2 regions of the Micromonospora sp. NPDC049366 genome follow, and region 1 is predicted to be linked to the other one. Evidence: riboswitches for the same ligand, from Rfam matches in the RefSeq annotation. Region 1 holds a riboswitch; the other holds the start of a gene.

Region 1 (5,212 bases):
TACGCGGGCGCCAAGGACGCGGGTATCGAGCTGGAGCACCTGCGCGAGCTGCACCTGCTCACCACGAAGCCGTTCCTCTACGTCTTCAACGTCGACGAGGCCGAGCTGGGCAACGCCGAGTTCCTCGACGAACTGCGCGCCCTGGTCGCCCCGGCCGAGGCGATCTTCATGGACGCGAAGATCGAGTCGGAGCTGGTGGACCTGCCCGAGGAGGAGGCCCGCGAGCTGCTGGAGTCGATCGGGCAGAGTGAGCCGGGCCTGGACCAGCTGGTCCGGGTGGGTTTCCGCACGCTCGGGCTCCAGACGTACCTCACGGCCGGGCCCAAGGAGGCGCGGGCCTGGACCATCCCGATCGGCGCGACCGCGCCGGAGGCCGCGGGGGTCATCCACTCCGACTTCCAGCGCGGCTTCATCAAGGCCGAGGTGGTCTCCTACGCCGACCTGGTCGCCGCCGGCAGCATGGCCGCCGCCAAGTCCGCCGGCAAGGTCCGGATCGAGGGCAAGGAGTACGTCATGCAGGACGGCGACGTCGTGGAGTTCCGCTTCAACGTCTGAACCCGGCCCGTTCCGGGAGGTCAGGAGGTTGGTGCCTCGCCCTGGGGCACACCGGGGGCACAACCCCAAGCCTCATCGACCGCCCGGCGGGTGGCGCTCGTTGGATGAGCTCTTTGAACCGTGCCGTGTCGCGATCAACCGCGAGGACATTCAAGGCGAGCAGGCTCAGTGACTCGTGATCATCGGGGGCAAGCTCCACCGCGCGCTTCGCGTCGGCATACGACTCCCGATACCTGCTGAGCAGCTGATGAGCGAGCGCGCGGTAGCGGTAGGCCGCCGCATCCTCGGAATTGAGTTCGATCGCTCGGTCGGCGGCATCGACCGCGGCAGGTTCCTCGTCGAGCCCGATCAACGCGCCGGCGAGGCGGCGCCAGCCGACACCGTCGTCCGGATGCGCGGTCAGATGTTCGCGCAGCAGTGCGACGGCGGGCTCGAGCTGCTTGGCCCGGACCAGCTCCCGCGCACGTGCGACGGCATCGTCGCCGTTTCCGGACTGCGGCTGCATGCGGCTGCTCCTTGTCGCCCTCGATCAGCGAGCAAGGAAGTATCACCCACGCCCGCGATGTCGGTGAATGCGGGAGTGTCGCGCATGTTGTTCTGACTCGATGCTCAGCCTGACGGATTCGCGGCGTGCCTACGCCGAACGGGCCCGACGGTCACCGATCCGGGCGGGCGGCGGCTTGGGCGCATCTGATCACGGCGTTCGGCGCGCCGGCGCGGCTCCTGTCGTCGACGCGAGGCGGGATCGGGTGCGGGCCGGTGCCGTCGGGGGCAGCGTGGCGATGATGTCGGCGAGCGACACGTCGGCGAGGCTGCGCCGCCACGCGTCGTGCGCCTCGGCCATCTTCTGGGCGAGGGGGCAGATGGTCCGGCACTCCTCCGGAGAGAGTGCTCCCACGCCCTGTTGGCGGATCTCCCGGCACTCGTAGGGCGGGGAGGTGCCGTCGACGGCCTCCACGATCCGCAGCAGGGTGATCTCGGATGCCGGTTGCGCGAGCCGGAAGCCGCCGCGCGGACCTGTCGTCGCGGTCAGCACACCTGCCTTGACCAGCCCCTGCAACTGTTTGGCCAGGTAGGCGGCCGGGAGGTCGTAGTACTGCGCGAGCTGCGCCGCCGAGGCGGTGGCTCCGGGGTCGAGCTGGGCCAGCGTCGCGGCGCAGTGCAACAGCCATTCGGTGCTCACGGGCAGCTTCACGGCGCCATCCTATCGCAGATATTGCGGATGAGTTAAGTCCGAGATACCGTCAGCCGGTAGCCAGCGAGAGGAAAGATCGTCATGCGCATCGCAGTCGCCGGGGCGACCGGCAACATCGGAGCCCTCACCGTCGCCGCCCTCGAGCGGGACGGACATGAGGTCGTACGCATCAGCCGTTCGCTCGGCGTCGACCTGTCGACCGGTGACGGGCTCGACGACGCCCTCACCGGCGTCAACGTGGTGATCGACGCGACCAACGCGCCGGCCGGCGGCGACGCGGAGACGGTGGCGTACTTCGGCACCGCCACCCGGAACCTGCTCGCCGCCGGGGAGCGCGCCGGCGTCCGACACCACGTCCTGCTGTCGATCGTCGGAATCGATCGCGTCGAGGGCACCGCACACTACGCCGGCAAGCGTGAGCAGGAGCGTCTCGTGACCGCCGGCCCACTGCCGTGGACGATCGTCCCGGCCACCCAGTTCCACGACTTCGCCGCGATGGTCGCCGGTTGGACCGAGCGCGACGGCGTCGCGACGATCGCCCCGCTGCTCGTGCAGCCGATCGCGCCCGAGGACATCGCCGAGGTCCTCGCCGAGATCGCCGCGGGCGAGCCCCGAGGCCGCTACGCCGACGTCGCCGGCCCGGAGCCGCAGGACCTCGTCGACATGGCCCGCCGCACCAACGAGGCGCGCGGCCACACGGTGAAGCTGATGCCGACGTGGTCGGGCATCTTCGACTCGACGATGGCCGGCGACGTGATGCTGCCCGGCGAGGGGGCCCGCATCACGCCGACCACCTTCGACGAATGGCTCGCGGGGCAGCGACGGGACCACACCCGCGGGACCCGCGGCTGATGGCACGATCGTGCGGTGACGCTTGAGGCGCAGCGGCAGCACATCCTCTCGGGCGGGATGTACAACGACCTCACCGAGGAGCTGACCCAGGCGCGGCAGCGGGCCGTGCTGCTGACCACCGAGTACAACAGCAGTTTCGGGCAGCCGCAGGAGCAGCGCGAGGCGATCCTGCGGCGCCTGCTGCACGCGGTGGGGCGCGGGTGCCATTTCGAGCCCACGTTCCGCTGCGAGTTCGGCTTCAACATCAGCCTCGGCGACCACTTCTACGCCAACTTCGACTGCGTGATCCTGGACGGCGGTGGCGTCACCATCGGTGACCACGTCCTCTTCGGCCCGCGCGTCGGCATCTACACCTCGAACCACTCCCTCGATCCCGCGGAACGGGCGGCCGGCGCCTGTTACGCGAAGCCGGCCACGATCGGCGACCACGTCTGGATCGGCGGCGACGTCACCATCAACCAGGGCGTGACCATCGGCGACAACACGGTCGTCGGCTCGGGGAGCGTGGTCACCCGGTCGATCCCGTCCGGTGTCGTCGCCGTCGGATCGCCGGCCCGGGTCCTGCGCGAGATCACCGACGCCGACAGGACCGGCTACCGGCCCTGACGCAGGTCGCCCGACGAGACGTACGCCTGGAAGGCCCTCACCTCCTCCTCCGACACCACCGGGGCGATGTCCAGGTGCTCGCCGGGGTGGATGCCGGTGCCGGATCGACCCCGGTCGTCGATCTCGCGGGGTGGGGTAGCCTGCGACTGCGCGACTGGCGAGGGTGGGTAACCACCGGGGAGCGCTGTCAGCGGGAGCATCGTCCGCCTGGGTGCTCCTCACCACGAGGTGAGGAGCAGAGTATGACCGCGACGTTGCTGGATGGGCAGGCCGTCTCCCGGCGGCTGCTGGACGAGACCGCCGAGCGGGTCGCCCGGTTCCAGGAGCGGCACGGGCGCCGTCCGTGTCTGGCGACCGTGCTGGTGGGCGACGATCCCGCTTCGCACACGTACGTGCGGATGAAGGTCAACCGGTCCGCCCAGGTCGGGATCGAGTCGCGCCGCGTGGACCTGCCGGCGTCGACCAGCACCGAGCAGTTGGTGAAGGTGCTCCACGACCTGTCGACCGACCCGTCGGTGGACGGCATCCTGTTGCAGCACCCGACCCCGGCGCAGGTCGACGAGCGGGCCGCGTTCGAGGCGATCGCCCCCGGCAAGGACGTGGACGGGGTGACCGGCGCGTCGTTCGCCGCGATGGCGTTCGGCAGCCGCGGGTTCGCGTCCTGCACGCCGGCGGGGATCATCCGGCTGCTCGACGCGTACGACGTGCCGTTGCGGGGCCGTCGGGCCGTGGTGGTGGGCCGCAGCGCCATCCTGGGGAAGCCGGTGGGGATGCTGCTGCTGGCCCGCGACGCGACGGTCACCTACTGCCACTCCCGCACGGTCGACCTGGCCGCGCACGTGGCTGAGGCGGACATCGTGGTGGCGGCGGTCGGCGTGCCCGAGCTGATCCGGGGCGAGTGGATCCGGCCGGGGGCCGTGGTGGTCGACGCCGGTTACAACCCGGGCAACGTGGGCGACGTCGAGTTCGACGCCGCTGCCGCCCGGGCGAGCCTGATCACCCCGGTGCCGGGCGGGGTGGGGCCGATGACGATCGCCGTGCTGCTCGCGCAGACGGTCGACGCCGCCGAGCGGCACGAGGCGTCGTAGGCGCGGCCCGCCTCCGAGCAGCCCGAGCCGGTCGGCGGGGCGGCGCACCGGCCGAGTCGGCCGGAGGGCGTCCCGCCGGCCGGCTCCGGACGGTCAGAGCACCCCGGCGAACCGGCGGAGGATGCCCGGCCAGCCGCCGTCCCCGCCGACCGCGTCGCGTACTCCCTCCCAGCCCGGCCCGTGTGCGTCGAGCCGGTCGTGCACCAGGTCGACACGGGTGCCGGTGTCGGTCGGGGTGAAGGTGACGGTCACCCGGCTGCCGGCCGCGTCCGGAGCGGGTGGCTTCCAGTCCGGCCCGACGAGCCACGAGAAGGCGAAGGTGTGGGGCGGGTCCCAGGTGAGGACGCGCCCCCAGGCGCAGGTCTCGCCGGCGTCGTTCTCCTCCCACATCCGGCCGCCGACGTGCGGGTCGACGCCGACCTGCCGCAGCTCGCCCGGCTGGACCCGGTGGGAACGGGGCCACCAGCGGTCGATGCCCCTGGTGAACACCTCGAACGCGTGCTCCGGCGTCGCCGCGACGTCGATGCTGTCGCGGACGACGGTCTTGTGATCGGTGTTGGCTGTCACGTCTCCTCCTCCGATGGGTTCTCGACGGCCTCCGCGAAGGCCGCCAGCGCCCTGCTCCAGAACTGGTCGAAGTAGCCGCGGATCGCCGCCAGGCCCCGCGGGTCGACGGCGTAGAGGCGGCGGGTGCCCACCGCCGTCGACGAGACGAGCCCGGCGTCCCGGAGCACCTTGAGGTGCTGGGAGACGGCGGGCCGGCTCACCGGAAGACCGTTGGCGATCTCCGCTACCGAACGCGGCCCCGTGGCCAGCGACTCGAAGATGGTGCGCCGGGTGGGGTCGCCGAGGGCTTCGAGCATCCGCCCTTGGTAAGTGGCCACGAACGGTAAGTCTAGACTTTCCGAGTCTCGCG
Region 2 (5,212 bases), on a different contig from region 1:
GGCGGTCGCCGGTGCCGGGGTCGACTCGGTCGCCGCCACCACCGGCCTGGGCAGCGCCCTGGACGAGGGTGAGACCATCGAGGTCGCGGCCGCCGACGCCGTGACCGCCACGGCCGACCCGACGGGTGAGCCGCTGTTCGCCCAGCAGTGGGACATGTCGATGATCGGCGTCCCCCAGGCGCACGCCGTCAACGCAGGCAGCCCCGACGTGCTGGTGGGCGTGCTGGACAGCGGCATCTCCAGCAGCCACCCCGACCTGGCCGGCCAGATCGCCAAGGACAAGAGCACGTCCTGCGTCGGCGGTGTCGTCGACACCACCGAGGCGGCCTGGAACCCCACCACCTCGGACCACGGCACGCACGTCGCCGGCACCATCGCCGCCGCCGTCAACGGCGTCGGCGTCACCGGCGTCGCCCCCGGCGTGAAGGTCGCCGCCGTGAAGGTCGTCAACGACGAGGGCTACATCTTCCCGGAGGCTGCGGTCTGCGGGTTCGTCTGGGCCGCCGAGCACGGGATGCAGCTGACCAACAACAGCTACTACATCGACCCGTGGGAGTTCAACTGCCGCAACGACGCACGCCAGCGTCCGGTGTGGCAGGCCGTGCAGCGGGCCATCCGCTACTCGGCGAGCAAGGGCGTGCTGAACGTGGCCTCCGCCGGCAACTCCAACGTCGACCTCCAGCACAAGAGCGTCGACGCCGGCAGCCCCAACAACGGCACCCCGGAGGTGCGCGAGGTCAACAGCGCCTGCCTCGACCTCCCGGCCGAGGCGCCGGGCGTGCTGACCGTCTCGGCGGTGGGCCCGACCGGGGAGAAGAGCTACTACTCCTCGTACGGGCAGGGTGTGGTCGAGGTGACGGCCCCGGGCGGCGACAGCCGGTTCCGCACCCGGGGGGTCAGCGGGACCACCACCGACCAGATCCTGTCGACGACCTTCAACACCACCACCCGCACCAACGGGTGGGGCTACAAGCAGGGCACCTCGATGTCCGGCCCGCACGCCACCGGCGTCGCGGCCCTGGCGCTCTCCGCCCACCCGGGCATGAACCCCGGCCAACTGGCCGCGTTCCTGCAGAGCACCGCGGTGGCGAAGGCCTGCCCCGAGGGCGTCTACAACCCGGCGCCGCTGCACCCCGACGGACCGCACGCCTACGACGCCACCTGTGCCGGTGGCGCCCGTAACGGGTTCTACGGCGCGGGCATGGTGAGCGCCTACAACGTGGTGAAGTAGCACCCGGCACGACCCCCGGAGGGGCCCGGCGCGTCGGCGCCGGGCCCCTCCTCTTTCGAGGGACAGCTGTTTCCCCTGTTCACCGCCGGGGTAGGGAGACGATCACCCCGAGCCACAACCGAGGAGGTCAGCCCGTGTCGACCGATGCCATCGTCCTGCTGAAAGAGGACCACAAGGAGATGCGCCGCCTGTTCAAGGCCTTCCAGGAGGCCGAGGAGGGGCCGGCGAGCCGGCGGCAGAAGCTGGTGGGCGAGATCGTGGAGGCCCTCACGGTGCACACCTACCTGGAGAACGAGGTGATGTACCCGGAGGTCCGCCGGCTCCTGCCGGACCTGGAGGACGACATCCTCGAGTCGTACGAGGAGCACCACGTGGCGGACGTGCTCTGCGCGGAGCTGTTCGCGATGGACGCCGAGGACGAGCACTTCAACGCCAAGACGACGGTGCTGATCGAGAACGTGCTGCACCACGTCGAGGAGGAGGAGCAGGAGTGGTTCCCGAAGGTGCGGGACGCGCTCGGCCGCAAGCAGCTCCAGGAGATCGGTGAGCGGATGATCGCGCTGCGTGCGGAGGCCCCGCGCAAGCCGACCGACGCGAAGGCCGTCCAGAAGGCCCTGGACGCGGTGACCGCCTGACCGCGCCACCCAACCGCGAGGGGCCCGGCGTATCGCCGGGCCCCTCGCGGTTGTCGGGCCCTCGGTGGGCGTCGGGGTGGGCCCGCCGACCCCGTCCCGGCCCGGCGGTCGAGGTCGACCCGGGTGCCGGGGTCCGCTACCGGTAGGATCGTCAGCGGGCCGTGACTGGCGCGTGGGGATGGAGAACCATCGGGGAGCGGCCCCGTCATGAGGACGTCTGCCGAGCGCCTGGGCCTTCCGTACGTCAGTAGGAGGTCTCGCATGTCGTCGCCGAACGCCGAATCCACCGCCTTCCGCAGCGCGCTCGAAGTGATCCGCGCCGTCGAGCCCCGGGTGGCCGACGCCATCGGTGCGGAGCTCGCCGACCAGCGCGAGTCGCTCAAGCTGATCGCCAGCGAGAACTACGCCTCCCCCGCCACGCTGCTGGCGATGGGCAACTGGTTCAGTGACAAGTACGCCGAGGGCACCGTCGGTCGGCGCTTCTACGCCGGCTGCCAGAACGTGGACACCGTCGAGGCGCTCGCCGCCGAGCACGCCCGTGAGCTGTTCGGCGCCCCGCACGCGTACGTGCAGCCGCACTCCGGCATCGACGCCAACCTGGTGGCGTTCTGGGCGATCCTGGCCGACCGGGTGGAGGCCCCGGCGCTGAAGAAGGCGCAGGCCCGCCAGGTCAACGACCTCACCGAGGCGGACTGGTTCGCGTTGCGCCGGGAGCTGGGCAACCAGCGGATGCTCGGCATGTCGCTGGACGCCGGCGGCCACCTCACCCACGGCTTCCGTCCGAACATCTCCGGCAAGATGTTCGACCAGCGCAGCTATGGCACCGACCCGGCCACCGGGCTGATCGACTACGACAAGGTCGCCGAGGCGGCGCGGGAGTTCAAGCCGCTGATCCTGGTGGCCGGCTACTCCGCGTACCCGCGGAAGGTCAACTTCCGGATCATGCGGGAGATCGCCGACTCGGTCGGCGCCACCTTCATGGTGGACATGGCGCACTTCGCCGGGCTGGTCGCCGGCAAGGTGTTCACCGGCGACTTCGACCCGGTGCCGCACGCGCACATCGTCACCACGACCACCCACAAGTCGCTGCGGGGTCCGCGTGGCGGCATGGTGCTCTGCCAGCCGGAGTTGGCCGAGCAGGTCGACCGGGGCTGCCCGATGGTGCTCGGCGGCCCGCTGCCGCACGTGATGGCCGCGAAGGCGGTGGCGCTGGCCGAGGCGCGCCGCCCGGACTTCGCCGACTATGCCCAGCGGATCGTCGCCAACGCGCAGGCGCTGGCCGAGGGGCTGCTGCGCCGGGGCGCCACCCTGGTCACCGGCGGCACCGACAACCACCTGGCGATCATCGACGTCACGTCGTACGGGCTGACCGGCCGGCAGGCCGAGCAGGCGCTGCTGGACTCGGGCATCGTCACCAACCGCAACTCGGTGCCGCAGGACCCGAACGGCGCGTGGTACACCTCCGGCATCCGCATCGGCACCCCCGCGCTCACCACGCGTGGGCTGGGCACCGCCGAGATGGACCAGACCGCCGAGCTGATCCACACCGTGCTGAGCCAGACCAGCGCCGGCGCCAACGCCGACGGCACTCCGTCGAAGGCCAAGTACGTGCTCGACCCGGCCGTCGCCGACAAGGTGGCCCGCCAGGCGGCCGAGCTGCTGACCGGCTTCCCGCTCTACCCGATGGTCGACCTGACCTGACCCCGCACAACCCTGTTGATCAAGAGGTTCGCGTCAGATTCCGGCCGTGCCGTGACGCGAACCTCTTGATCACCGGTTTCCGGCGGGCCCGGCGAGGGCCGGGGGCCGGAGCGGGGGGTCAGGGGCGGGTCAGGGGACGCTTGAGGTGGTAGCGGTGCACCTCGGTGCTGCCCTGCACGTTGTTCACGTCCTCCGCCGCCGAGACCAGCTCCCACCCGTCGCGGCCGACCCGGTTGAGGTGGGCGACGGCGGTGTCCCCGTACGCCGTGATGTCGGTGCGGGACCCGTCGGGCCCGTACCAGACGAACGAGACGTGGAAATTGCGGCCCTGTCCCTGATAGCGGCGGACGAGCAAGGCGTACTCCCAGGCAACCATGGGGCCCATTATGACCGTCCATCCAGGACACCGAAACGGCGGCGGTCGCGCTTTGCCACGCGGTGAACGCGATGTGTCAACCTCATGAGACCGCTCGGCGTCAGCCCACCGGGACGGTACGCAGCTCCCGGGCGGCGGCCGGGTCGGCGCAGCCGGCCAGGGCCAGCGCGTCACGCAGCTCACCGGCGAGCAGACCCAGCGCGGTCTCGGCGCCGGGCCGGCCGCCCACGGCGAGAGCCCAGAGCAGCGGTCGACCCACCAGCACGCCGGTGGCGCCGAGCGCCAACGCCCGCAGCACGTCGGTGCCGCTGCGGACCCCGCTGTCCAGGAACACCTCACACCGGTCACCGACGGCCTCCACCACCTCCGGCAGCATGGTGACGCTGGCCGGCGCCCCGTCGAGCTGCCGGCCGCCGTGGTTGGAGACCACCACCGCGTCCGCGCCGGCCCGCACCGCGTCCCGCGCGTCCCGGGGGTCGAGCACACCCTTCACCACCAGGGGCAGGTCGATCTGCTCGCGCAGCCAGGCCAGGTCGGCCCAGCGCAGCGCCGGGGCGAAGTCCGCCCCGGATCGGGCCGGGACCGGGGACACGCCGGGGCTGCCGCCGTGGGCCAGGTCGTGCCGGCCGTTGGGCAGGTTCGCGGCGGTCACCCCGGGCGGCAGCCGGAACGCGTTGCGCAGGTCCCGGAAGCGCCGACCCAGCACCGGCACGTCCACGGTGACCACCAACGCTCGACAGCCCGCGTCCCGCACCCGGGCCAGCAGGTCCCGCACCAGCTCCCGGTCCCGCAGCCAGTAGAGCTGGAACCAGACCTCCGCCCCGGTCGCCGCCACCTGCTCGATCGGCACGCTGCCCAACGTGCTGGCCACGTAGGGGACGCCCGCCGCACCGGCCGCCGCCGCCAACGCCAACTCCCCGTCGGGATGCACCAGCCGCTGGTACGCGATCGGGGCCACACCCACCGGCATCGCGTACCGGCGGCCCAGCAGCGGCGTCGTCAGGTCCGGCACCTCCACGCCCCGCAGCACGCGCGGCAGCACCGCCACCCGGTCGAGGGCGCGCCGGTTGGCGGTGAGGGTGACCTCGCCGCCGCTGCCCCCGGCGACGTAGTCCCACACCGGCTCGGGGAGGACCGCGCGGGCCCGCTCGGCGAAGTCGGCCAGGCACACCGGCGGCGCACCGGCCGGCAGGTCGGTCGCGATCGGCTCGGCCACTGCGCGGCACCTCCTGGGCAGGCTCGGAGCCAGGAAGTCTGCCGCCGCCCCGT

What was found. Region 1 has a riboswitch for ZMP and ZTP ahead of ACIBTV_RS03400 (bifunctional 5,10-methylenetetrahydrofolate dehydrogenase/5,10-methenyltetrahydrofolate cyclohydrolase). Riboswitches for the same ligand answer to the same signal wherever they lie in the genome.
Region 2: another riboswitch for ZMP and ZTP. It lies ahead of ACIBTV_RS23605 (glycine hydroxymethyltransferase); the one in region 1 lies ahead of ACIBTV_RS03400 (bifunctional 5,10-methylenetetrahydrofolate dehydrogenase/5,10-methenyltetrahydrofolate cyclohydrolase).

Annotation. Positions count from the first base shown of each region.
Region 1 is NZ_JBITMV010000001.1:709,307-714,518, forward strand. It holds gene ychF (redox-regulated ATPase YchF) at 1-555, shown strand, start outside; gene ACIBTV_RS03380 (tetratricopeptide repeat protein) at 545-1,060, opposite strand; gene ACIBTV_RS03385 (Rrf2 family transcriptional regulator) at 1,250-1,750, opposite strand; gene ACIBTV_RS03390 (SDR family oxidoreductase) at 1,832-2,602, shown strand; gene ACIBTV_RS03395 (sugar O-acetyltransferase) at 2,618-3,208, shown strand; ZMP/ZTP riboswitch at 3,349-3,428, shown strand; gene ACIBTV_RS03400 (bifunctional 5,10-methylenetetrahydrofolate dehydrogenase/5,10-methenyltetrahydrofolate cyclohydrolase) at 3,451-4,296, shown strand; gene ACIBTV_RS03405 (SRPBCC family protein) at 4,390-4,863, opposite strand; gene ACIBTV_RS03410 (ArsR/SmtB family transcription factor) at 4,860-5,180, opposite strand.
Region 2 is NZ_JBITMV010000017.1:89,145-94,356, forward strand. It holds gene ACIBTV_RS23595 (S8 family peptidase) at 1-1,231, shown strand, start outside; gene ACIBTV_RS23600 (hemerythrin domain-containing protein) at 1,366-1,866, shown strand; ZMP/ZTP riboswitch at 2,018-2,107, shown strand; gene ACIBTV_RS23605 (glycine hydroxymethyltransferase) at 2,128-3,567, shown strand; gene ACIBTV_RS23610 (hypothetical protein) at 3,686-3,952, opposite strand; gene ACIBTV_RS23615 (alpha-hydroxy acid oxidase) at 4,044-5,159, opposite strand.